2 regions of the Chromobacterium sp. CCUG 76385 genome follow, and region 1 is predicted to be linked to the other one. Evidence: riboswitches for the same ligand, from Rfam matches in the RefSeq annotation. Region 1 holds a riboswitch; the other holds the start of a gene.

What was found. A riboswitch is a leader RNA that binds a small molecule or an ion and turns the genes downstream of it on or off. The one in region 1 is predicted to bind cobalamin.
Region 2: linked by a shared signal. The riboswitch ahead of QUG01_RS16890 (TonB-dependent receptor domain-containing protein) and the one ahead of QUG01_RS00390 (HoxN/HupN/NixA family nickel/cobalt transporter) in region 1 are both predicted to bind cobalamin.

Annotation. Positions count from the first base shown of each region.
Region 1 is NZ_JAUCGU010000001.1:82,312-94,261, reverse strand. It holds gene QUG01_RS00435 (peroxiredoxin) at 1-183, shown strand, start outside; gene QUG01_RS00430 (PhoH family protein) at 240-1,643, shown strand; gene QUG01_RS00425 (hypothetical protein) at 1,702-1,866, opposite strand; gene QUG01_RS00420 (methionyl-tRNA formyltransferase) at 2,278-3,138, opposite strand; gene QUG01_RS00415 (aspartate aminotransferase family protein) at 3,259-4,590, opposite strand; gene QUG01_RS00410 (sigma factor-like helix-turn-helix DNA-binding protein) at 5,041-5,256, opposite strand; gene QUG01_RS00405 (cobyric acid synthase) at 5,467-6,930, opposite strand; gene cbiB (adenosylcobinamide-phosphate synthase CbiB) at 7,063-8,001, shown strand; gene cobD (threonine-phosphate decarboxylase CobD) at 7,994-8,980, shown strand; cobalamin riboswitch at 9,023-9,205, shown strand; gene QUG01_RS00390 (HoxN/HupN/NixA family nickel/cobalt transporter) at 9,316-10,362, shown strand; gene QUG01_RS00385 ((2Fe-2S) ferredoxin domain-containing protein) at 10,359-10,688, shown strand; gene QUG01_RS00380 (cobaltochelatase subunit CobN) at 10,685-11,950, shown strand, end outside.
Region 2 is NZ_JAUCGU010000033.1:4,867-16,816, forward strand. It holds gene QUG01_RS16860 (SPOR domain-containing protein) at 1-533, shown strand, start outside; gene QUG01_RS16865 (YoaK family protein) at 646-1,452, shown strand; gene speB (agmatinase) at 1,685-2,653, shown strand; gene cobS (adenosylcobinamide-GDP ribazoletransferase) at 2,727-3,458, opposite strand; gene QUG01_RS16880 (histidine phosphatase family protein) at 3,446-4,048, opposite strand; gene cobT (nicotinate-nucleotide--dimethylbenzimidazole phosphoribosyltransferase) at 4,045-5,079, opposite strand; cobalamin riboswitch at 5,190-5,402, shown strand; gene QUG01_RS16890 (TonB-dependent receptor domain-containing protein) at 5,541-7,379, shown strand; gene cobU (bifunctional adenosylcobinamide kinase/adenosylcobinamide-phosphate guanylyltransferase) at 7,389-7,916, shown strand; gene QUG01_RS16900 (cobalamin-binding protein) at 7,913-8,785, shown strand; gene QUG01_RS16905 (hypothetical protein) at 8,807-9,016, shown strand; gene QUG01_RS16910 (cell division protein ZapA) at 9,013-9,324, shown strand; RNA gene ssrS (6S RNA) at 9,350-9,532, shown strand; gene QUG01_RS16920 (5-formyltetrahydrofolate cyclo-ligase) at 9,538-10,149, shown strand; gene QUG01_RS16925 (POT-type proton-dependent oligopeptide transporter) at 10,160-11,713, opposite strand; gene QUG01_RS16930 (DUF1294 domain-containing protein) at 11,897-11,950, shown strand, end outside.

The sequences.
Region 1 (11,950 bases):
GAAGAAACTGTCTGCAATATGTTTGGCGTCATCAAGATGAAAAACATGTACGGCAAACAGGTAAGAGGCATCGAGCGCAGCACCTTCGTAATTGACGCCCATGGCAATGTGGCGCGCGAATGGCGCGGCGTGAAAGTGCCTGGACACGCCGAGGAGGTACTGGCGTTCGTCAAAACGCTGTAAGGCAGTGCCCGCCCGGCCAGCCGGCCGGGCTACAACACGAACAAGGGGACCACATCATGGCCGGCCGCAAAAAGACCAGCGCGTGCAAGCTGTTTGTTCTGGACACCAATGTACTGTTGCACGACCCCACCTGTCTGTACCGCTTCGAAGAACACGATGTGTTCATCCCCATCATCACCCTGGAAGAGCTGGACACCCACAAGAAGGGCATGTCCGAAGTGGCCCGCAACGCCCGCCAGGCCAGCCGTTTTCTTGACGACATCCTCAGCGGCAATGAACTGAACATCGGCGACGGCATCCCGCTGAAGCACGCCAGCCGCGACGCCGCCAGCGGCCGCCTGATTCTGCAGACCCAGGCCATCAACGGCTCGCTCCCCTCCTCGCTGCCGGTCGGCAAAGCCGACAATCAGATCCTCGGCATCGTGATGGCCTTGAAAGACCATTATGAGGACCGCTCCGTCATTCTGGTGTCCAAAGACATCAATATGCGCATCAAGGCCCGCGCCCTGGGCCTGGAGGCGGAGGACTACTTCAACGACAAGGTGCTGGAAGACACCGACGTGCTGTACACCGGCACGCGGGAAATCGACCAGGCCTTCTGGGAACGCAACAGCAAGGACATCAAGTCGTGGCAGGAGCACGGCCGCAGCTACTACCAGCTGACAGGCCCCGACGTCGCCAGCCTGTACGTCAACCAGCTGATCTGGCAGGAGGGAGACCGCCCGTTCCAGGCCCGCGTGATCAAGCTGGAAGGCAAGAGCGCGGTGCTGGAGACGCTGAAGGACTACAGCCACAACAAGAACAACGTCTGGGGCATCACCGCGCGCAACCGCGAACAGAATTTCGCGCTGAACATGCTGATGGACCCCAATGTGGACTTCGTCTCGCTGCTGGGCCAGGCCGGCACCGGCAAGACGCTGCTGACGCTGGCGGCGGGTTTGGCGATGACGCTGGAGCAGAAGATCTACAGCGAAATCATCATGACCCGCGTCACCGTGCCGGTGGGCGAGGACATCGGCTTCCTGCCGGGCACCGAAGAAGAAAAAATGGCGCCGTGGATGGGCGCGCTGGAAGACAACCTCGATGTGCTCAACAAGAGCGACGACGATGGCGGCGACTGGGGCCGCGCCGCCACCCGCGACCTGATCCGCAGCCGCATCAAGGTGAAGAGCCTCAACTTCATGCGCGGCCGCACCTTCCTCAACAAGTACCTGATCATCGACGAAGCGCAGAACCTGACGCCGAAGCAGATGAAGACCCTGATCACCCGGGCCGGACCGGGCACCAAGGTGGTATGCCTGGGCAACGTCAGCCAAATCGATACGCCCTATTTGACCGAAGGCAGCTCCGGCCTGACCTATGTGGTAGACCGCTTCAAGGGCTGGGACCACTCCGCCCACATCACGCTGCAACGCGGCGAACGCTCCAGGCTGGCGGATTACGCCGGCGAAGTGCTGTAAGCCTGCGAACGAAAACGGCGCCATCCCTTACGATGGCGCCGTTTTGATATCCAGGGACTCAACACATCTCGTCTTCTTCCGGCCCCAGCAGGCGCCGGCAATACGCCAGCAGACACAACACCCCAACACCCAGCAGCAATAGATCCAGCGCAAACCAACGCTTGGCATCCCGCATATTCTCGCTGCGCGACATCACCTCATTGGCCGCCGCCAACTGCGTCATATTATCTTCCACTAGCGCGGAAGCTTCCCGCCTTGCCGCGCCTTGCCATGCCTGCGCCTCACGGCAAGACGCGACAGACGCGCATGCCTGACGAACCGGCGCCGAACTCTCCGCATACCAGCGCGCCACGCCGCCCCGGCTCTCGCCAGCCAGCATCAGCATGCACGCCACGCCCACCACAATCCTGAACATATCCCCAGCACCACCCCGCCGCGCCTTCCCAAAACAAATCGCCGCCGGAGCGGGTCCGAACGGCGATTGGCAACCGGCCACAGCCGATTTCACTGATTACGCGACAAGTCTCTGTCGCGTTTCACATTTTTTAACACTCTGGCGGCAATGGTCAAATCGGCATGCCAAGAAAGAACAAGCGCGCGGCAATGCCGCAACAAAAATTTCAAATAGATAAAATCAGCGCCGCCCTCTGCCAGTCACCGCATCCGGTCCATACAGACTCCACTCGCTGATCAGCAGCATGCCGTCGGCCGTGGCGACCAACAGCTGCTCCGCCTGGGAGTAGATCAGACTGCCCGGCGCGAAATGGTGAGTCTCCTCCCAACCTTCGGCGCGGTGAATGAAAATGGTGACGTTGTTGAGGGTCGCCGCGCATTCGAAGTCGCCGAAGGCGCGGATCTGCCGCAGCAGCGCCGCCGTCGGGCGCTGGAAATCCAGCATCCTGTCCTGATCGGTCCACAATGGCCAGTAGCTGCCGCCATCGCCCTGCGGCGCAGCCTCGTCCCACAAGCGCTCAAACTGGTTTGCCACCTTGTGGCACAGCCGGTGCAAGGCCAGTTGCAACTTGATGTCCAGCACCTGATGGCTGTCGGTTTCGCCCAGAGGAAAACGCTCCTGCGCCAGGATGTCGCCGCTGTCGAACGCCGGCCCCACCTTGTGACAGGTCAGCCCCCACTCCTTATGCCCCTCCAGCAAGGCGCGCACCTGCGGGTACGGCCCGCGCCCCAAAGGCAGCGGCGACGGGTGGAAATTGACGGCGTATTTCAGATGCGGCGTCCAATCCGGAATGCGCCAGTTGTAACTTCCCACCAGCAGGGCTTCGCAGCCCATATCGGCCAGCTCTTCCAAATCATGCTGGCGCATCGGCGACAATTGCAGCGGCAGCTTGCGCTGCTCGGCAAACGTCACCGAGGCCTTGTGGTGGTGCATTCTATGGTCGACCGGCGTGCAGAAAATCTTCACAGGCTGCCAGCCTGCCTGCAGGAAAACATCCAGCACCGGCTTGAAGCGGTCCGAAAGCGTGATGGCGAAACGCATGGCATTCACTTTATCGCGAACAGGGACGGCCTCCCCTCATAACGTGGTTATACCATCGGCCTCTCAGCCTCCGATGTTGATGACACGCAAATTAACAGAAGCCGCCCCTCCCACTACAAATCAGGCCATGCGCACCGCTCGAAGCCACTGCTCAAACACCGCAAGCAAGCGTTCCACATCCTGCGCCGTGGTATGCGGGCTGAGCAGCAGCATATTGTGGAACGGCGTGATCAGCAGCCCCCGGTTCAACAGGTACAGATGAATGCACTGTTCCAGTTCGGCATCCTGCCCTGCCGCGGCCTCGCTGCCGTTGCGTGGGGGGCGCGGGACAAACTGGAACTCGCAGCGCGCGCCCAACCGCGTCACGCACCATGGCAGATCGAAACGGACGAACAGCTCTCGCAGCCCCCGCTCCAACTGCTCCGCCCGCTCAAACATGATCTGGTAGGCATCGTCGGTCATCACTTCGGCCAGATTGGCGCGCATCGCGGAGCAGGCCAGACGGTTGGCGCTAAGCGTGGTGCCAATGCCAGAATGGCCTGCCGGCGCATTCCGCTTGGCCTGCTGCGCCCGCGCCGCCAACTCGGCGCTGAAGCCGTAAGCCGCCGCAGGCAGTCCGCCAGCCAAGGGCTTGCCCAGCACCAGCAGGTCCGGCCGCAGGCCATGCAGGGCCGTAAAGCCACCAGGTCCGCAGCTGATGGTATGGGTCTCGTCCAACAGCAGCAGGCTGCCGTGACGGCGAATGATGGCCTGCGCCTGCTGCCAGTAGTCCGGATCAGGCAACACCATGCCGATATTGGTCATAGCCGGCTCAGCCAGCACGCAGGCGACGCGGCCATCAGACAAGGCCCGTTCCAGCGCGGCCAGGTCATTGAACTCCACCACCCGGGTGTGCTCGGTCAGCGGATACACCTGGCCCAGCAGGCTGGCGCGCGGCTTGGCCTGGCCACCGTCCAGGTCCACGAACACATCGTCCACGGTGCCGTGGTAACAGCCATTGAATACCAGTATCTGATCCCTACCGGTCGCCGCGCGCGCCCAGCGGATGGCAAAGCGGTTGGCATCGCTGGCGGACAGCGCGAACTGCCACACTGGCAGCCCGAAGCGCTGCGCCAAAGCCTCGGCCACCCACAGGGCATCCTCGCCCGGCAGCATGGCGGTCAGCCCGCGCGCCGACTCGCGGGCGATCGCGGCCGCCACCGGCGCCGGCGAGTGGCCAAACATCGCGCCGGTGTCGCCCAGACAGAAATCAACATAGCGATGGCCATCGGCATCGATCAATTGGGCGCCTTGCGCCTCCGCCACAAACAGCGGGCTGGGCGTGGGCCAATCGTCCATCCAATGCAACGGCACGCCAAACAGCAAATGCCTGCCAGACTGTCCAGCCAAAGCCCTCGCCCGCGGCCGACGGGCCAGAAAGTCCGCCCGCTCCCGCTGATGGAGTTCACGCATCTTGCCTAGGGGCTGTTGACGTTTGGTGAGTGGATCGCGTTTGCGCCGATTTGGGCCGGAAGCAAGGCGCGCAGTCCGCCGCATAGTCATTCTATGCAAGGGCTGGGCAACGCGGCTTCCGGCACAAAGCGGCCAAACCCGCAGGGCCGGGCGCCTTTCGCGCCGACTCTTCGTTGTTCCGCGCTGGCAGAGAATGACTATGCGGCGCGCGAAACGCCTCGATTCGGCGCAAAACGCATCCCGGCGCGACCGCTCACCAAACGTCAACAGCCCCTAGATCAATGCCATGCCGCTTCGCCATTGCCGCCTCGCCTAAGAATGGGGTACGACCAGTATGCCAAGCTCTGCGTCGCACAATCCAGCTGCAATCGCCGCTTGGAAAGCCCCAAACGACAAAAGGCCCGAAGCGTAGACAACGCCTCGGGCCAATGGGCTGCAATGAACGGAAATTCAGCGCAGGGGCAGATGCCCTGCCAAAGTATTCAGCTGCTTGATGGCGCGACGGAAACGAGAATGCGCGCGGGAAACCGTGGACTCGCTGATGTCCATTTGCTGGGCGGCGTAATAGCCGGTCATGCCTTCCACTTCCATCAGCCACACCGCCTCACGCGAGCGCTTCTTCATGCCGATCAGATCGGCCACCACGTTGAAATCGTCCAGTTTCATGGTATCCCTCCCTCATGCGCAGACCCTTGCCACCCCAAGTCGCCGCGCGTCGACACGAAACATTCGGATGCTTTCCCAGCATAGAATGCTTGCCAAAAAAATGCAGGTAAATCCAGAGGCAAGAAGGAGGCGCTTTTTTATGTCGTTTAGGGCGCAATGGATATTGGAAATTTTTCCCACTGCGCGACAATCCAGTCCATCAGCATAAACCTAAGACCCGCCATGCATGACAGGTCCAAGGTCCAAATGCTTCTCCAACATATCCGCCAACTTGTCTATATTGGCCTCGCGCAGCGCCGGGTAGTCCAGCGGCTCAGGCGCCCGCAACCCTGCCCAGCACAGAATGGACTGACAAGCAGCAGGTTGATCGAATACGCCGTGCAGATAGGTGGCCAGTATTTGATTGTCTTCAGACCGCGCGCCATCCGGGCTGCCATCGTCGAAATACAGTGCCGGTCGCGCCAACGCCGGCCCGCTGCTAACGCCCATGTGGATTTCATAACCGGCGGCCTCGGCATCGTCCAGCGTCAGCCGGCCGCGCATCCGCGTCAACCGTTTCTCTGGCTCCAGCGTGGTTTCCAAGTCCAGCCAGCCCAGGCCATAGCCGCTGCCCGCCTCTCCTTCCAGCCCATCCGGATCATGCAGCTTCTTGCCCAGCATCTGCAGGCCGCCGCAGATGCCCAGCACTTTGCCGCCGTAGCGCAGGTGGCGGCGTATCGCCTCTTCCCAGCCCTGCGTCCTCAGCCAGGCCAGGTCCGCCCGCACGCTCTTGCTGCCGGGCAGGATGATCAAGTCAGCCGGCGGGATGGGCTGGCCGGCGCGCACCAGCGCGAACTCCACCTGCGGGTGCAGGCGCAGCGGGTCGAAATCGGTGTGGTTGCTGATGCGTGGCATCGCTGGCGCGATAACGCGCAGCTTGTCGCCGCCGCCCGATGCGCCGCCAGGCTTGTCCAAGCCCAAGCTGTCCTCGGCCTCCAGATGCAGGTCGTACAGATAGGGCAGCACGCCCAGCACAGGCTTGCCCGTGTATTGCTCCAGCCAATCGATGCCGGTTTTGAGCAAGCTCGGATCGCCGCGGAAGCGGTTGATCACCATGCCCACCACACGCGCGCGCTCGGATTCGGACAGCAGCGCCAGTGTGCCGGCCAGATGGGCGAACACGCCGCCGCGCTCGATATCGGCCACTAGAATCACCGGGCAGTCCACCGCCTCGGCGAAGCCCATATTGGCGATGTCGCCGTCGCGCAGATTGATCTCAGCCGGGCTGCCGGCGCCCTCTGCGACGATGTACTGGTACTGCGCGGCCAACCGCGCATGCGACTCCAGCACCGCCCGCATCGCAATGGGCTTGTAGCCATGGTAGCCGCGCGCCTCCATATTGCCGATGGCGCGCCCCTGAATGATGACCTGAGAACCAGTATGGCTATTGGGCTTCAGCAACACAGGATTCATGTCGGTATGCGGCTCCACGCCGCAAGCCTGGGCTTGCACCGCCTGTGAGCGGCCGATTTCGCCGCCGTCCGCCGTCACCGCGCTGTTGAGCGCCATGTTTTGCGGCTTGAACGGCGCCACCCTGACCCCGCGCCGGGCCAAGAGCCGGCACAGGCCGGTGGCCAGCGCGCTCTTGCCGGCATCAGAGGTGGTGCCCTGGATCATGATGGTTTTGGCGGTCATGGCGATCTCCCTGCGCATGGATGGCCGACAAGGCTTAGAATGTCGGCTCGATTCATTCCGGCCGCCCAAAGCGCCCAATACTTGCACATTGGATATTGCTGACGGCGGCCGGCCATTATATAGGGCTGCTAGTTGAATTCCGCATTGTTTCTGCCGTTGGCGCTGCTGCTGGACCGTCTGCTGGGCGAGCCGCCGCGTTGGCATCCTCTGGTCGGTTTCGGCCGACTGGTCAAAGCCATGGAGCGGCTGGCCTACCCCCCCCGCGCCGCCGCCGAGCCGGTCTGGCACATCCGGCTGCGCGGCGCGGCCGCCATCGCGCTGCTGATCCTGCCTTTCACGCTGTTGGCCTGGGCGCTGGCGAAACTGCCGTGGCTGAAAGCTATCGTTCCCATCGTGCTGCTGTACCTGGCCGTCGGTGCCCAGAGCCTGGCGCAGCACGCCCAAGTGGTTCAACACGCTTTGGCCGAGGGAGATCTGGCGCTGGCCCGCGAGCGGGTGGGTTGGATCGTCAGCCGCGAAACCAGCGAGCTGGACGAAGCCGGCGTCGCGCGCGCGGCGATCGAATCAGTACTGGAAAACGGCAGCGACGCCATCTTCGCCGCCTTGTTCTGGTTTTTGCTGCTCGGCGCACCCGGTGCCGTGCTGTACCGGCTGTCCAACACGCTGGACGCGATGTGGGGCTACAAAAACGATCGCTATCTGCATTTTGGCTGGGCCGCCGCGCGCTTTGACGACGTGCTGAACTACATCCCGGCCCGACTAGCCGCCCTCACCTATCTGCTGCTGGGCAATGCCGCAAACGGCTGGCGCTGCTGGCGGACCCAAGCCCCCACCTGGTACAGCCCCAATGCCGGCCCGGTGATGGCGGCCGGCGCCGGCGCGCTCGGAGTCTCCTTGGGCGGCGGGGCGCGCTACCACGGCCAATGGAAGGAACGCCCGCCCTTGGGCTGCGGCCCCGCGCCCACCCACCAAGACATTGGCCGTGCGCTGCGGCTGGTCAACCGCGGCATGTGGCTATGGGCGGCGTTGTCGCTGACGGCAGCCATCTTGATCGGAGTGATCCATGCTTGAACACGGAGGCGGCCTGCTGCGCGCGGCAGCGGAATACGGCATTCCGCTTGGAAACTGGTTGGACCTTTCCACCGGCGTCAACCCCAATGGCTGGCCCGTGCCGCCGCTGTCGCCGGACAGTTGGCTGCGGCTGCCGCAAAGCCATGACGGGCTGGAGGCGGCGGCGGAGGAATATTATGGATGCGGGCAATTGCTGGCGGTAGCGGGTTCTCAACCCGCTATCCAGCTGCTGCCGCAGCTGCGCGCACCATGCCGAGTCGGCATGCTGGCTCTGTGCTATGCCGAACATCCTTATCACTGGCAGAAGCGCGGTCACAAAGTGGAGCGATTCGCGCCAGATGCGCTGGCGGCGGCGATCGAGCAATTGGACGTGGTGCAACTCTGCAATCCCAACAATCCCACCGGCGACCGCTTCGATCCCCGGCTACTGGAAAACTGGCGGCAACGCTTGGCCGCCAGAGGGGGCTGGCTGGTCGTGGATGAAGCGTTTATCGACACTTCGCCCGAATACAGCATGCTGCCGCACATCGGCAAGCCAGGACTGATTGTGCTGCGATCAGTCGGCAAGTTTTTTGGACTCGCAGGCGCGCGTGCCGGATTCGTGTTCGCCTGGCAAGCGCTGCTGGACGCGCTGGCGGAGGAGCTGGGGCCGTGGAATATGGCGGGCCCGGCGCGAGAGGCCGTTAAGCTGGCGCTGCGAGACTCTGAATGGCAACAAGCCATGCGCGGCAAGTTACTGCGAGACTGCGCCCGGCTTAAGCGCTGCCTTGATAGGCATGGCTTGGCCCCTGCCGGCGGGTGCGAGCTTTTCCAGTGGGTGCCTGGCGACAACAGCCTGTCGATTCACCGCTACTTGGCCGGCTGCGGCATTCTCACCCGCTATTTCGAGTCTCCTGCCAGCCTGCGCTTCGGCTTGCCCAAGGACGACTCGGACTGGATACGTTTGGAACAGGCGTTGGGGAGTTGGAGCTTACAGTAATCCATTATCTCGATGTTCACAGCTTTGTTTTTGTCACGTATCATCCAGTCCAATTATGACGGTGCCCCTTGAGGGTGAAACGGGAACGCGGTGCCATGCCGCGGCTGCCCCCGCAACTGTAAGCGCAGAGCCCACGCCTGACGCCACTGGCCTTAACCGGCCGGGAAGGCGGCGACCGGGCTGCGACGCGCAAGCCAGGAGACCGGCCGTCAAACGTGTCGACGCAAGCAAAACCGGGCGGGGTGTACCGGGGGATACGCACAAGCTCCGCTCATAGACAGAAGACGGAATGATGTGCCCTCGCTTGCGCGACGAGTATCGTCTACGAGGGCACCATGCATCCATCCACCACTCTGTCCGTGGGCCGCCATCTGGCGCGCCACGCTCCCATGCTCGCCGGGCTGATCCTTGCCAACCTGCTGGCCTGGACCTGGGCGCTCGCCGCCTTCGCCGGCCATCCGGCTCAGCTCGCCACCGCCCTGCTCGCTTATCTGTTCGGCCTGCGCCATGCGGTGGACGCTGACCATATCGCCGCCATCGACAACACTGTGCGCAAGCTGATGCAGGAAGGCCGCCACCCGTCAGCTGTGGGCCTGTTCTTTTCCATCGGCCACTCCACCGTGGTGGTCATCGCCGTCGCCATCATCGTGTTCGCCGCCAACGCGCTGCAAAGCCGCGTCACCAGTTTCAAGGAGATAGGCGGCGTCATAGGCACCAGCGTGTCGGCCTTCTTCCTTCTGGCACTGGCGCTGATCAACCTGTCTTCCTTGCGCGCCGTATGGGCTGCCTTCCGCCGCGCCCGCGCCGGCGAGCCGATCTGCGACGAGCAGTTGAACCTGCTGTTGAACAACCGAGGCCTAATCGCGCGCATACTGCGCCCGCTGTTCAAGATGGTGACCAAGAGCTGGCACATGTTGCCCATAGGTTTTTTGTTCGGCCTCGGCTTCGACACCGCCACCGAGATCGGCCTGTTCGCCATCGCCACCACCCAAAGCGCCCACGGCGTGGCTCTATGGCACATCATGGTGTTCCCGGTGCTGTTCGCCGCCGGCATGGCGCTGGTGGACACACTCGACAGCCTGCTGATGGTTGAGGTGTACGGCTGGGCCTTCGTCAAGCCAGTGCGCAAGCTGTGGTACAACCTGACCATCACCTTCGTCTCCGTGGTCGTCGCCGTCGGCATTGGCGGACTGGAGGGCCTGGCCCTGCTGGCGGACAAGCTGCAACTTAGCGGCGGCTTGTGGGATGTCATCACCGCGCTCAACGAAGACCTTGCCCATTTCGGTTATTTCGTGGTCGGCGTGTTCCTGCTCACCTGGCTCGCCTCCGCCGCCATTTATAAGTGGAAGCGCTTCGACCAACTGGCCCCGGAGATTCAATGAGAACGCACGACAAACACGTGCTGATGTGCACCGGCCCGCGCTGCACGCCTAATGGCGAGGACTCGGAAGCGATGTTCCTGCACCTGGGACGCAGCATAGACGCCTATGCAGGCCTGCGCGCCAAGCGCACCCGCAGCCACTGCTTCGCGGTGTGCAAGGAAGGTCCGGTGATGGTGGTCTACCCGGACGGCGTCTGGTACCGCAAGGTCAACGAAACCGATATCGAGCGCATCGTCTGCCAGCATCTGAAGGGCGGCGTTCCGGTTGAAGAGCTGGTGTTCCATAAAACCGGCATCGGCGACATCGAAACGGAACCGCAGCCATGAATGCCGAAATCGCACTATTGAGCCATGCCGGCACCGACCTCGCCGCGCTGTCGCGCGCGCGCTGGCCGGAAGATTTTCCCGCCATCGCCGGCATCGCGCTGCAAAGCCTGGCCGACGAGGCTGCGATGCAGGCGCTGCTGGACGGCCAGCTGGCCCACGCCCGCGCCATCGTGCTGCGCGTGCTGGGCCGCGCCGATGCCATCCCAGGCCTGGAGCGGCTGCTGGCCCATGCCCGCCGCTTGCAGGCCGCGGTCTTCGTGGTCAGCGGCACCGGCGAGCCGGACCCGGAGCTGCAGGCCTTGTGCAGCGCGCCGGTATCGCTGCAGCAGGACGTCCACGCCTATCTGCAGGCCGGCGGCAGCGCCAACCTGGGCGAGCTGATGCGCTGCCTGGCCGACAGGCTGCTGCTGACCGGCTTCGGTTACCAGAGCCCGCAGCCGCTGCCCGAGCACGGGATCTACCACCCGGAGCTGGCCGCGCCCTGCTCGCTGGACGACTGGCTTGCAATCCGCAATCCGGACTGGCCGACCGTGGGCCTGTGCTTCTACCGCGCCCACTGGCTGTCCGGCAACACCCGCTTCATCGACCTGCTGGTGGATTGCCTGGCCGAACGCGGCGTCAACGCGCTGCCGGTGTTCACCTCGTCCTTGCGAACCATAGACCAGGGAGGTTTGCCGGCGGCGCTGGCGCTGCTGGCCGACCCGCGCGCCCAGGTGTCCCTGCTGATCAACACCACCTCGTTCGCGATGGGCGACATCAACAATGACGGCCCCACCCAGCCCGGCTGGGCGGTGGAAGCATCGGACCAGCTGGATCTGCCGGTGCTGCAGGCCATCACCAGCAGCATGACCCGCGAACAGTGGGAAGCGTCCGACCGCGGCTTCAACCCGCTGGACACCGCGATGAACGTGGCGCTGCCGGAGTTCGACGGCCGCATCATAGGCGTGCCGCTGAGCTTCAAACAGCCGGCGGAGGCCGGCCAGGCCGAGCAATACGCGCCTTTGCCGGACCGCGCCCGCCGCCTGGCCGGCATCGCCGCGCGCCTGGCTCGCTTGCGCCATCTGCCCAATACCGACAAGCGCATCGCCTTCATCTTCACCAACTCCAACAGCAAGGCCTCGCAGATAGGCAACGCGGTGGGCCTGGACTCCCCCGCGTCTCTATACGCTATGCTGCGCGGCATGCAGACGCGCGGCTACCAAATGGCTGAGCTGCCGCCGGACAGCGACGCGCTGATGCACGAGCTGATAGACCGCGGCGCT
Region 2 (11,950 bases), on a different contig from region 1:
CGTCCAGGCCGGCCGACAAGCCGCCAGCCAAGCCAGCGGAAAAGGCGGCGGAGCCGGCCAAAGGCAAGGCTGTGGCCTGCTACAGCTGGGGCGGCCTGAGCGACAGCCTGTTGGCCCGAGTGAAGGGCGGCGTGCCGCAGCTGAAACTGAAGCCCGGCCAGCTGCAGGAAGACAGCAAGGAGGAAAGCAAGGGTTCCGGCCGCTTCTGGGTGTATTATCCGCCGCTGGCTACCCAGGCTGAAACCAAGACGCTGTCGGCGGAGCTGAAAGACAAGGGTTTTACCAATTACATCGTCAGTAACGACGAGTTCAAGGGCAATCTGTCGCTGGGCCTGTTCAGCAAGGAGGACGCGGCCAAAACGCTGGTCGCGCGGTTGAAGGCGGCGGGTTACGACAAGGCGATGGTCAAGTCCAAGGAGCAGACGAGCAAGCAGACCACGCTGACCTTCAAGGACCTGGACGCGGCGCAGGCGGAACAGCTGAAGGCGCTGCAGAAGAAGCTGACCCCAGGCATCGCGCTGAAGGGTTGCTGAGCCAGGCAGACTTTGTGCGCAAAGTTTGATCCGGCGGCTTGCCAACCCCTTGTGTTGCGGCGCAATATCGATGACGGCGACAACAAGTCGCCGTTTTCTTTGTCCCACACTTATGGCCCGACACTTCCACATCACGCGGCTGCTCGACCACGGCCGTTTCAACGACAGGGTATTGCGCCAGCTGGGCTGGGCGATGGCTTTCATCGCCGGCGCCATCAACGCCGGCGGCTTCCTGGCGGTGCATCGCTACACCTCGCACATCTCCGGCATTGTTTCCGGCATGGCCGACGCCTGGGCCACCGGCGAGATCCGGCTGGCCCTATCGCTACTGGTGATGCTGAGTTGCTTTGTCGGCGGCGCCATGCACAGCACCTGGCTGATCCTGTGGGCGCGGCGGCAGCGGCTGCGCGGCGGCTACGGCGTCTCGATGATGGAAGAGGCGTTGCTGCTGCTGGTGTTCGGCCTGCTGGGCGCCGGCCTGTCGCTGCACAAGGGCCTGTTCACGCCGCCGACGGTGATGCTGCTGTGCTTCATCATGGGCATGCACAACACCATCGTCACCAAGCTGTCCGGCGGCCTGCTGCGCAGCACCCACATGACCGGCATCGCCACCGACCTGGGCATCGAACTGGCCAAGATGAGCTACTACAACCGCCAGGCCAATCCGCGGGTGGCGGCGGTGCGCTCCAATCGCAAGAAATTCCGCGTCTACGCGCTGATCCTGCTGTCGTTCTTCGTGGGCGGGGTCGTCGGCGCGCTGGGTTTCAAGCATCTGGGTTTCGGCTTCACCTTGCCGCTGGCGCTGTTCTTGTTCCTGCTGGGGCTGCGGCCGGCCTGGTATGACGTCAAGCTGCGCTGGCGCTGGTGGCGCAGCCGCCAGTTCGCGCGGCGCGTGAACGCGGTGGAGCAGGGCGGCTGACGGAATGCGCCGTCGAAGCCGCAATGCCGCCGTGGCGGCGGCGACAAATTTTCACCGTCGCGCCGCGTCTTCACTTGAACGTATTGTCCTGGCACGGCACACTTCGGGTTTCCGCGCCGCGGGGCGCGGCAGCCTTAAGCCGTCGGCTGTGCAAGATGGACGGCAATCGTCGCGAAATCATGCGGAATCAATACATTGACCGCTGGCGGCGTACTCTCGCCTGGAGAGTGGCATGAGTGATGAAATGATCTACGGCGACGGCGCCATTCGCCGTCAGGGCCTGTACGGCTCCTCCATCGAAAACACCTACGCCGGCGTGCTGTCCTTCATGCGCCGCAACTACAGCCGCAATCTGGAAGGCGTAGACGTGGCGGTGTCCGGCATTCCGCTGGATCTGTCCGTAACCTTCCGCTCCGGCGCGCGCATGGGCCCGCAGGCCATCCGCGCCGCCAGCGTGCAGCTGGCCGAGCTGAAGCCGTATCCGTGGGGTTTCGACCCGTTTGACGATCTGGCCGTGGTCGACTATGGCGATTGCTGGTTCGACGCGCACAACCCGCTGACCATCAAGCCGTCCATCATCGAGCACGCCCGCACCATCCTGGCCTCCGGCGCCAAGATGCTGACTTTCGGCGGCGACCACTACGTCACCTACCCGCTCTTGATCGCGCACGCCGAAAAGTATGGCAAGCCGCTGGCGCTGCTGCACTTCGACGCCCACTGCGACACCTGGCCTGACGACAGCCCGGACAGCCTGAACCACGGCACCATGTTCTACAAGGCGGTGAAGGAAGGCCTGATCGATCCGAAGAAATCGGTGCAGGTCGGCATCCGCACCTGGAACGACGACTTCATGGGCCTGAACGTGTTGGGCGCGCCGTGGGTGCACGACAACGGCGTGGATGCCACCATCGCCGAGATCAAGAAGACCATCGGCGACGCGCCGGTCTACGTGACCTTCGACATCGACTGTCTGGACCCGTCCGCGGCGCCGGGTACTGGCACCCCGGTGCCGGGCGGCCTGAGCACCGCGCAGGCGCTGAAGATCATCCGTAATCTGGGCGATCTGAACATCGTCGGCATGGACGTGGTGGAAGTCGCCCCGAGCTATGACCAGAGCGAAATCACCGCCCTGGCCGCCGCCCACATCGCCTGTGACATGCTGTGCCTGATGCGCAACAAAAAGGTGGAAGGCAAGCTGTAAGCGCGCTTGCCGCGAGGATGAGCAAACGCCACTCCTTGGAGTGGCGTTTTTGTTTGGCGGCGCTGCTTGTCGCTCAGAACGCAAACGGCAGCCTGATCAGCAGCAGCCCCAGCAGCGCGATCTCGCAGATTTCCACGCCCGCGCCCAGGCAATCGCCGGTCATGCCGCCCAGCCGGCGTTTGAGAAAGCCCCACCAAGCCAGGCCGGCCAGCGGGGCCAGCAACAAGGCCGGCGCCAGCCAGACGGACAAGGCCAGCAAGACCGCCAGGTTCAGTCCCATACCGGCCCAGTCTTTGCGCCAGCCGAAGCGCTCGCCGCTGCCCGGCGCGATGGCTGGCAGGGTGGCCGACCAGGCCACAGCGAACCCGCGCGCCCAGGCCGGGATCAACAGCAGCCCCCAAGCGATGCCGCTGTGACGGGCGATCAGCATCAGCAGCACCAGCTTGGCGACGACGGCGAGGATCAGCGACAGCACGCCAAAGCTGCCCAGATGCGGGTCTTTCAATACTTCGAAGAAGCGTTCGCGCGAGCGGTGGGCTGCGCCCAGCGCGTCGGCCAGATCGGCCAGGCCATCCAGATGCAGGCCGCCGGTGACGCCCACCCAAACCAGCAGCGCCAGCAGCGCCGCCAGCCAGGGATCGACCAGGCCGCCCAGCTGCAGGGCCGTCAGCAGCAAAGCGCCGACGATCAAGCCGACGGCAGGGAACCAGCGCGCGCTGGCCGCCAGCCATTCCGGCCGGAAATCCGCCAACTGCGGGGTGGGCAAGCGGGTCAGGAACTGCACCGCCAGAATCAGTCCGCGCATGAGGACTCCAGCCGCAGCAGGTAGGCCGGGTGGCCTTCCAGCATCGACAGCTGGGCGAAACCGCCGCGCTGCACCGTCATCAGCTTGGCCACGGAGAAATCGGTGCCCAGCAATTCCGCCATCAGCACGGTGATGACGCCGCCGTGCGTCACCAGCAGGCGATGGCTGCCGCGCGCCTCGCTCATCCAGTCGGCCAGGCCGGCCAGCACGCGGGTGCGGAACTGCTCGAAGCTTTCGCCGCCGGGCGGGCTGAGCCGGCCGTCCGCCAGTTCTGCGCCCCAGCCGGGGTGGCTGTGTTCCAGCTCGGACACTGGCTGGCCGTCCCAGTCGCCGAAGTCCATCTCGGCGAAGCGCGGCTCCACCTTCAGCGCCAGCGAGCCGGATAGCGCATGCTTGACGGCAAACTCGCGGCAGCGCTGCAGCGGCGAGGTGGCGATGGCGGTGACTGGCGCCAGGCTGCTGATGCGGCTCCAGCTGGCGTCGAGCTGGCGTTGGCCCAGCTCGGTCAGCGGCAGGTCGGTCAGGCCGATCAGCCGCCCGTCGTGTTCGATGTCGCCATGGCGCAGCAGGGTCAGGGTGTAGGGGTTCATGCGGACTTGCCGCTGATGCCGGCCTCCTCGAAAGTGGCCATCTCGTTGTGCAGCTTCACCGCCATCTGCAGCAGCGGCACGCAGACCGCCGCGCCGGAGCCTTCGCCCAGCCGCATGCCCAGATCTACCAGCGGCTGCAGCTGCAGCGCCGCCAGCGCATGGTCGTGGCCGGCTTCCGCCGAGCGGTGGCTGGCCAGCAGCCAGTCGTGCAGCGAGGGGTCGATGGCCTTGGCGCACAGCGCGGCGGCGCTCGCGATGAAGCCGTCGACCAGCGACGGCGCGCCCAGATGGGCGCCTTCCAGGTAGAAGCCGGCCATGGCGGCGATCTCCAGGCCGCCCAGCTCGGCCAGCGTGTCCTGGCCGCTGAGGTTTTCCCAAGCCACGCGCGCCAGCGCGGTCTTCACTACCCGCAGCTTGTTGGCCAGGCCGATGTCGTCGATGCCGGTGCCGCGGCCTACCACCAGTTCCGGCGACGCGCCGGTCAGCCGGCAGATCAGCGCGGCCGACGCCGTGGTGTTGCCGATGCCCATATCGCCGGCAATCAGCAAATTCGCGCCTTCGCCCACCGCGCGGCGCGCCGCGGCGCGGCCAACTTCCAGCGCAGCTTCCACCTCCTGCGCGCTCATGGCCGATTCCTTGGCCAGGTTGCGGCTGGCGGCGCGCACCTTGGCATGGACGATGGGCAGCGCCGACACATCGCCGGCCACGCCTACGTCCACCACCTCCAGCCGCGCGTCCAGCGCGCGCGCCAGCACGCAGATGGCTGCGCCGCCATTGGCGAAGTTGCGCACCATCTCGGTGGTGACGGCGGAGGGAAAGGCCGACACGCCCTCGGCGGTGACGCCGTGGTCGCCGGCGAACACGGTGATGGCGGGGCGCAGGACGTCCGGCCGGGCGCGGCCTTGCCAGGCGGCAAAGCGGCAGGCCAGCTCCTCCAATTGCCCCAGGCTGCCTGGCGGCTTGGTCAGGATGGCCTGGCGGGCGCGGGCGGCGTTGCGGGCGGAAAGATCCAGGGGTTTGCTACGATTCATGTTCTGGCCTGCAGGGAAGGATGATCATGGAATGTTGTCGGCGCGCATGGCTGGCCGCCGGACTCTAAGCATATTACCGCTTGGCCGGTGCCGCCAAAACCCCGGCGGGTTATAATCGCCGCCTAGCAGGTGTCCGCGCTTAGCCTTTTTGGGGCGAGCGCGGGTGAAACGGGAAGCCGGTGTGAAGCCGGCGCTGCCCCCGCAACGGTAAGGCCTGGCGCGATACGCGCCCAGGCGACGCAGCAAGCCACTGTCCAATCGGATGGGAAGGCGCGTCGCCGGCATGGCCCAGCCCGGAGACCGGCCTGCAGAGCCCCGGCCGGAAGCCGGAGGAATACTGGAGTATCGCGGGGAGGCGATCCGACAGACGATTCCGGCTGCGCCGCGACCCGTTCTCTTGTCCTCTTCGCACTCTGACGATGTCCCCTTGCGGGAAGCTATCAATCCGTGGAGTGTGTTTCATGTTTCAGCCCCAAACTTGCGCCTTCGCCGTGGCGCTGGCCTGTGCCGGCGCGGCCCATGCCGCCGATGTGCCGGAATTCGCCGGCGACCCGGTGATTGTGACGGCGAGCCGTATCGCGCAGCCATTATCCAAAACCTTGGCCGACGCCACGGTCATCACTCGCGACGAGATCGAGCAAAGCGGCGCGCAAACATTGCAGCAAGTGCTGTCTCGCCAGGCGGCGATCAGCATCACCGCCAATGGCGGTCCCGGAACCAACAGCAGCATCTTCATGCGCGGCACCAACTCCAACCATACCGTAGTGCTGGTGGATGGCGTCCGCATCTCCTCGGCGACGTCCGGCACCACGGCGATGCAGAACATTCCCTTGGCCCAGATCGACCATATTGAAATTCTGCGCGGTCCCGCGTCGAGTTTGTACGGCGCCGATGCGATTGGTGGCGTGATCCAGATTTTTACTCGCAAGGGCGAGGGCGAACCGCGAGTGAATGCCGCTGTGGAAGCCGGTAGCCGGGGCACGGGCAAATTGACGGCCGGCGTAGATGGCAAGACAGGCAATACTGCTTACAGCCTGCAAGTGAGCCATGATCAGTCCGATGGTTTCTCCGCTACCAACGCTTTGAATCAAAATTCATATAACCCGGATAAGGACGGCTACCGAAACGATAGCTACAGCGCCAGTGTGACGCAAACACTGGCACCGGGGCATGATTTGACACTGCGTCTGTTCCAGACCTTTGCCCGCGTTGATTTTGACCAGAATCCGATAGGCCAGGATTGGACCGATACTCGCCTCACGGGGCAGAGCCTGGAGTCCCGCAACCGGTTCTCCGACATCTGGACCAGCACCCTGCGTTTCAGCCATAGCCAGGACAAGCAGGAAACCTTCGCTGACGCGATCGGCGGCCAGCGCAACAGCTTGTACCAGACGACCCTGAACGAATGGACTTGGCAGAACGATCTGACTACCGCCTGGGGCAAGTTCGCGCTGGGCGCGACCCATAATGACCAGAAGGTGAGCAGCAGCAGCGCGTATACCAAGACCACGCGTACCCAGAATGCCGGGTTTGCCACTTATCAGCTGGAAATGGGCAATAGCCTGCTACAGGCTAGCGTGCGCCGTGATCATGATGACCAGTTCGGTGGCAAGACCACCGGCAAACTGGACTACGGCTACCGTTTCGCCGAAGGATGGTTGGTGCGGGCGGGGTATGGCACGGCTTACAAGGCGCCGACCTTCAATGAACTGTATTACCCATTGGCGTTTGGCTATCAAGGCAACCCGAACTTGAAGCCGGAGAGCGCCATCAATACGGAGTTGGGTCTTGAGTATCGTCACCAGGGCAGCACTTTCCGCCTGACGGGCTTCCATAACCAGGTCAGCAATCTGATCTCTTACGGCTCGCTGGGCAATGGCATCGGCACCATGCTCAATGTCAACCGCGCCACCATCCGCGGGCTGAGTCTGGAGGGGCAAACCAAGCTGGCAGCGTTCGATTTGGGCGGCAACCTCACCTTATTGGATGCGCGTGACGACCAGACCGGCCAATGGCTGGCCTTCCGTCCGCGTCAGAGCGCCAATTTCACTGCCAGCCGCGATTGGGGGCGTTGGACGGCCGGTGTGGAGCAGCAAGTCGCCTCGGTTCGCTATGACAACATTTCCAATGTGACGCTGCATGGTTATGGCGTGACAAATGCCTATGTCGATTATCGTTTTGCCAAAAGCTGGACCGCTACCGCACGTGTAGACAACCTGTTCGACCGCGAGTACGAAACGACCTATGGTTACAATACCGGGGGGCTGGGAGCCTTCATCGGCGTACGTTATAGCCAGTAAGGGACATCCATGCCTCACCTGATCACCGGCGGCGCCCGCAGCGGCAAGAGCCGCCATGCCGAAGAACTGGCCCGCCAGCACGCGGGGCCGGTGTGTTATCTGGCCACCGCCGAGGTGCTGGACCCCGAATTCGCGCGGCGGGTGGAGCGGCATCGCGCCCAGCGTCCCGCGCATTGGGCCGTGGCCGAGTGCGGCCGCGCGCTGGCGGCTGCCATTGCTGCGCATGATGCGGCGGGCGGCCTGCTGGTGATTGATTGCCTGGGCATGTGGCTGATGCGCTTCTTCGGCGCGGCCGGTCTCGACGAGAACGAGTACGTGGTGGAGCGCGACGCGCTGCTGGCGGAGCTGGGTGTCCTCAAGGGCGAGGCGTTGCTGGTGTCCAATGAGGTCGGCTGGGGCGTGGTGGCGGCGGATGCCGAAACCCGCCGTTTCGTCGATGAATTGGGTCGGCTCAACCAGCTGGTGGCTTCGCGTTGCGACAGGGTCACCCTGGTGGCCTGCGGCTTGCCGCTGGCGCTGAAAGGCGGGCTGGCATGAGGCTATGGCTTTGTCTGGCCGGCCTGTTGCTGGCCAGCGCCGCGCGCGCGGCCGTCAGCGTCGAGGATGGTTCGGGGCAGACGGTCGCGCTGGCCAAGCCGGCGCAGCGCATCGTCAGCCTGGCGCCGCATGCCACCGAGTTGCTGTTCGCGGCCGGCGCCGGCGACAAGGTGGTGGCCACAGTCGAATACAGCGACCATCCCGCCGCCGCGAAGAGGCTGCCGCGGGTGGGCAGCTTCACCGGTTTCAGCCTGGAGGCAGTATTGCGTCTGCAGCCTGATCTGGTGGTGGCGTGGCAGGATGGCGGTTCGCCGCGCGAACTGGAGCGGCTCAAGCGGCTGGGCGTGCCGGTATTCATCAGCCATCCGTTGCAACCGGGCGATGTGGCGCTGGAAATCGACAAGCTGGGCCGCTTGGCCGGCACCGAAGCCGCGGCCGCGCGCGCCGCGCTGCAATACCGGCAGCGGCTGGCCGCCTTGCAGCAGCGCTATGGCGGCCGCGCCCCGGTGCGGGTGTTCTATCAATTGAGCCAGGCGCCGATCTTCACCGTCAGCGGCAAGAGCTATATCGATGCGCTGATCCGCACCTGCGGCGGCGTCAATGTGTTCGCCGATCTGTCGCTGCCGGCGCCGCAGGTGTCCACGGCCTCGGTCGTGGCGGCGCAGCCACAGGCCATCATCGCGACGGACAACGCCGCGCTGGCGATGTGGCAGCGCTGGAAAACCTTGCCGGCGGTGGCTGGCGGCGCGCTGTTCGCGCTGTCTGACGACGCCATCAGCATTCCGGGGCCGCGCATGGTGGATGGCGCGGCCGCGCTGTGCGCCCGTCTGGACACGGCGCGGCAGCGGCTGGGTTTGACGGCCAACTAGCGGCCCGTTATCCTCGCCGCCATGGACAATGAACTGGAATATCTCGAATCCCGCGTCGCGGCGCTGGTTGGCCGCATTCGGGAGCTGGAAACCCAGAACGGCCGTTTCGCCGAGGCGCTGTCCGAAGCGCTGAAGGAAAACGCCGAGCTGCATTTCCGCGTCAATGAAACCCGCAACCGGGTGGCCGCGCTGGTGGCGCGCCTGCCGGCTGCGCCGGAGGATGAGCAATGAGCGACGTGGTTCAGGTCGACATCGAACTGCTGGGACGCCATTTCACCATCGGCACCCCGGAAGGCGAGCAGGAAACTCTGCGCGAGGCGGTGCGTTTGCTGGAAGGCAAGATCGCCACCATCCAGCAGCATGGCAAGGTGATGGACGCCGACAAGATCGCCATCATGGCCGCGCTGAACATCGCCCATGACCTGCTGAAAACAAAAGTGGGAGAAGGCTTGGAGATGGCGGCGTTTCAGCGTAAAATACGCGGCATGAGCGAAGCCGCTGACGAGGCGCTTCGCCAGAGTCAACAGCCGCTGTTCTGACAAGGCGGCGCACTACAGGTCAGTTTATCCCCTGCGGTGTTCGTGACGGCACACAATTCCTTTGTACCAATGCGTTCGCTTTTGGCTGCCAGCGTGAGACATGGGTGAGACGCGTCCCTTGCGGATGCGCCCGAAATGTCTGGCAGGCGGCCCCTCCTGGAAACAGGGTACAAGCGAATTTAGCCCGAACGGCACTCGCGGGGGTCTCCCCCCATGACCTCGTCCACCACTGCAATGACTTCCATCGACAAGCAGGCGCTCAGGCGCCGGATTCGTCGCGCCCGCATGGCCCTGCCGCCTGTGTATCGCGCCGCAGCCGCCCGCGCCATCGCGCGCCACGCCTCGCGCCTGTTGCAGCGCGGCAAGCGCATAGGCGGCTATCTGGCCGCCGGTTCCGAGCTGGATCTTTCCGAGTTGCTGAATGCCGCGCTGTGGCGTAACGGGCAGGTCTATCTGCCGCAGATTCCGCATCGCGGCCGCCGGCTGTGGTTTACCCGGCTGGGCGCGGCCGATCGCTGGTATCGGCACCCGCGCTATCGCATCCTGGAATACGCTGGACAGCGCTTGCGCGCCGAGCGGTTGGACGTGATCTTCGTGCCCTTGCTCGCGGTGGACCGCGACGGTTATCGCATGGGGCAGGGCGGCGGCTTCTACGACGCCACCCTGGCCTTTCGCCGCCGTCATCCGCTGAGCGGCCGGCCCTTGCTGGTGGGCGTGGCTTTCGATTGCCAATTGGTGGGCGCGGTGCCGCGCGAAGCGTGGGACGTGCGGCTGGATTACTTGTTGACCGAATCCGGCCTGCGGCGGCTGCCGCTGGCCGGATAGCTCAAGCCGCTCAGACCGCGCGGTAGTGGCTGACTTCGCGGTAGCGGCGCGCGTACAGGCCAAACAGCCCCGCCGCCAGCAGCGCGATCACGGCGAAGAAGAACATCAGGAAGGCCTCCAGGCTCAGGCCGCTGGCCGCCACGGTACTCTTCATCGCGGCGCTGGCCACGCCGGCGTTGATCAGCAGCACCCACAGGTTGCCGACGGTGGTGGACAGGCCCCAGAAGCTCATCAGCGTGCCCTTCATCGACAACGGCGCCTGGCTATAGGCAAACTCCAGGCCGGTGGCCGAAACCAGCACTTCGCCCATGGTCAGCAAGGCGTAGGGCAGAATCTGCCAGGCGATGGACAGGGCGTTGCCGCCGTCAATCTGCAGCTGCATCATGCCCACCACAATCCAGGCCAGCGCGCTGAACACGATGCCGGCGGTCATGCGGCGCAGCGCGGTCGGTTCCAGGCCCACGCGGCGCAGCGCCGGGTACAACACCAGATTGTTGAACGGGATCAGCAGCATCACCAGCGCCGGATTCAGCGCCTGCATCTGGGACGGCGCGAACCATTCCGGCTTGCTCATGAAGCCGGCCTGTATCACCCAGGTGGAGGCTTTTTGGTCGAACAGCGACCAGAACGGCGTCACCAGCGAGAAGATGATCAGGATGCGCAGCACCGAGCGCACGCCTTCTATCGCCTCTTCCGGATGCCGCGCTCGCACCGCTTCCAGCTGCCAGCGGGCGGCCAGGCTGGCGCCGGCCATCACCAAGACGAAGGCCAGGCAGAAACCTGCCACCAGGCCCAGTTCCAGATTGAAGCTGCACCACGCGGCCAGCGCCACGCTGGCGGCGAACAGCCAGCCGCCGCGGCGGCCGTTGGCCGGCGTCAGGATGGCCGACTTCACCACCTGCCAGAACGAATGCGGATCCTTGGGCGCGGGCGGCAGGATCACGTAATGCTTGCGGCCCAGCCAGAAGATGACCAGCGCGATGAACATCAGCACGCCCGGTATGCCGAAGGCCACCGACGGGCCGTACGATTTCAGGAAAATCGGCATCAACAGCGAGGCGAACAGCGAGCCGAAATTGATGATCCAGTAGAAGGAATCGAATACGATCTTGGCCAGATGCTTGTTCGACTCGTCAAACTGGTCGCCGCAGAACGACGACACGCAAGGCTTGATGCCGCCGGAGCCGATGGCGATCAGCGCCAGGCCGGCGTAGAAGCCGTTCAGGTTGTTCTCGAACAGCGCCAGACAGGCGTGGCCCACGCAATACAGCGCGCTGAAGATGATGATGGTGTTGTACTTGCCCCAGAGGCGGTCGGCCAGCCAGCCGCCCAAGAGCGGGAAGAAGTACACCCCGATCATGAAGTTGTGGAAGATGTGCTTGGCCTCGCCGGCGCGCATGTCTTCCGGCAGATACAGCAGCAGCGAGGTGGTGAGGAAGGCGGTGAGGATGTTGCGCATGCCGTAGAAGCTGAAGCGCTCGCAGCCCTCGTTGCCGATAATGTAGGCGATCTGGCGCGGCATGGCGCCGCTGCCGGCAGGCGCCTGCGTCGTGACAGTGGTCATGGGACGGTTTCTCCCGAGTCGGTTGAACGTGCAAGGCCCCGGACACGCCGGGGCATCATTGTTGTGCGGACCATGATAACGGCGGCGCGGCGCGCTTCTGTTGGGAATCTGGTAAACGGCAGTTACAAAATTCTGCTGTTTTGCCGTTGAGCGGCCGCAATCGGATTTGGCATGGAGGGGAAGATGAAAATCGCCGTATGTAGCTGGCTGATGGCGGCCAGTTTGCTGACGTTCATC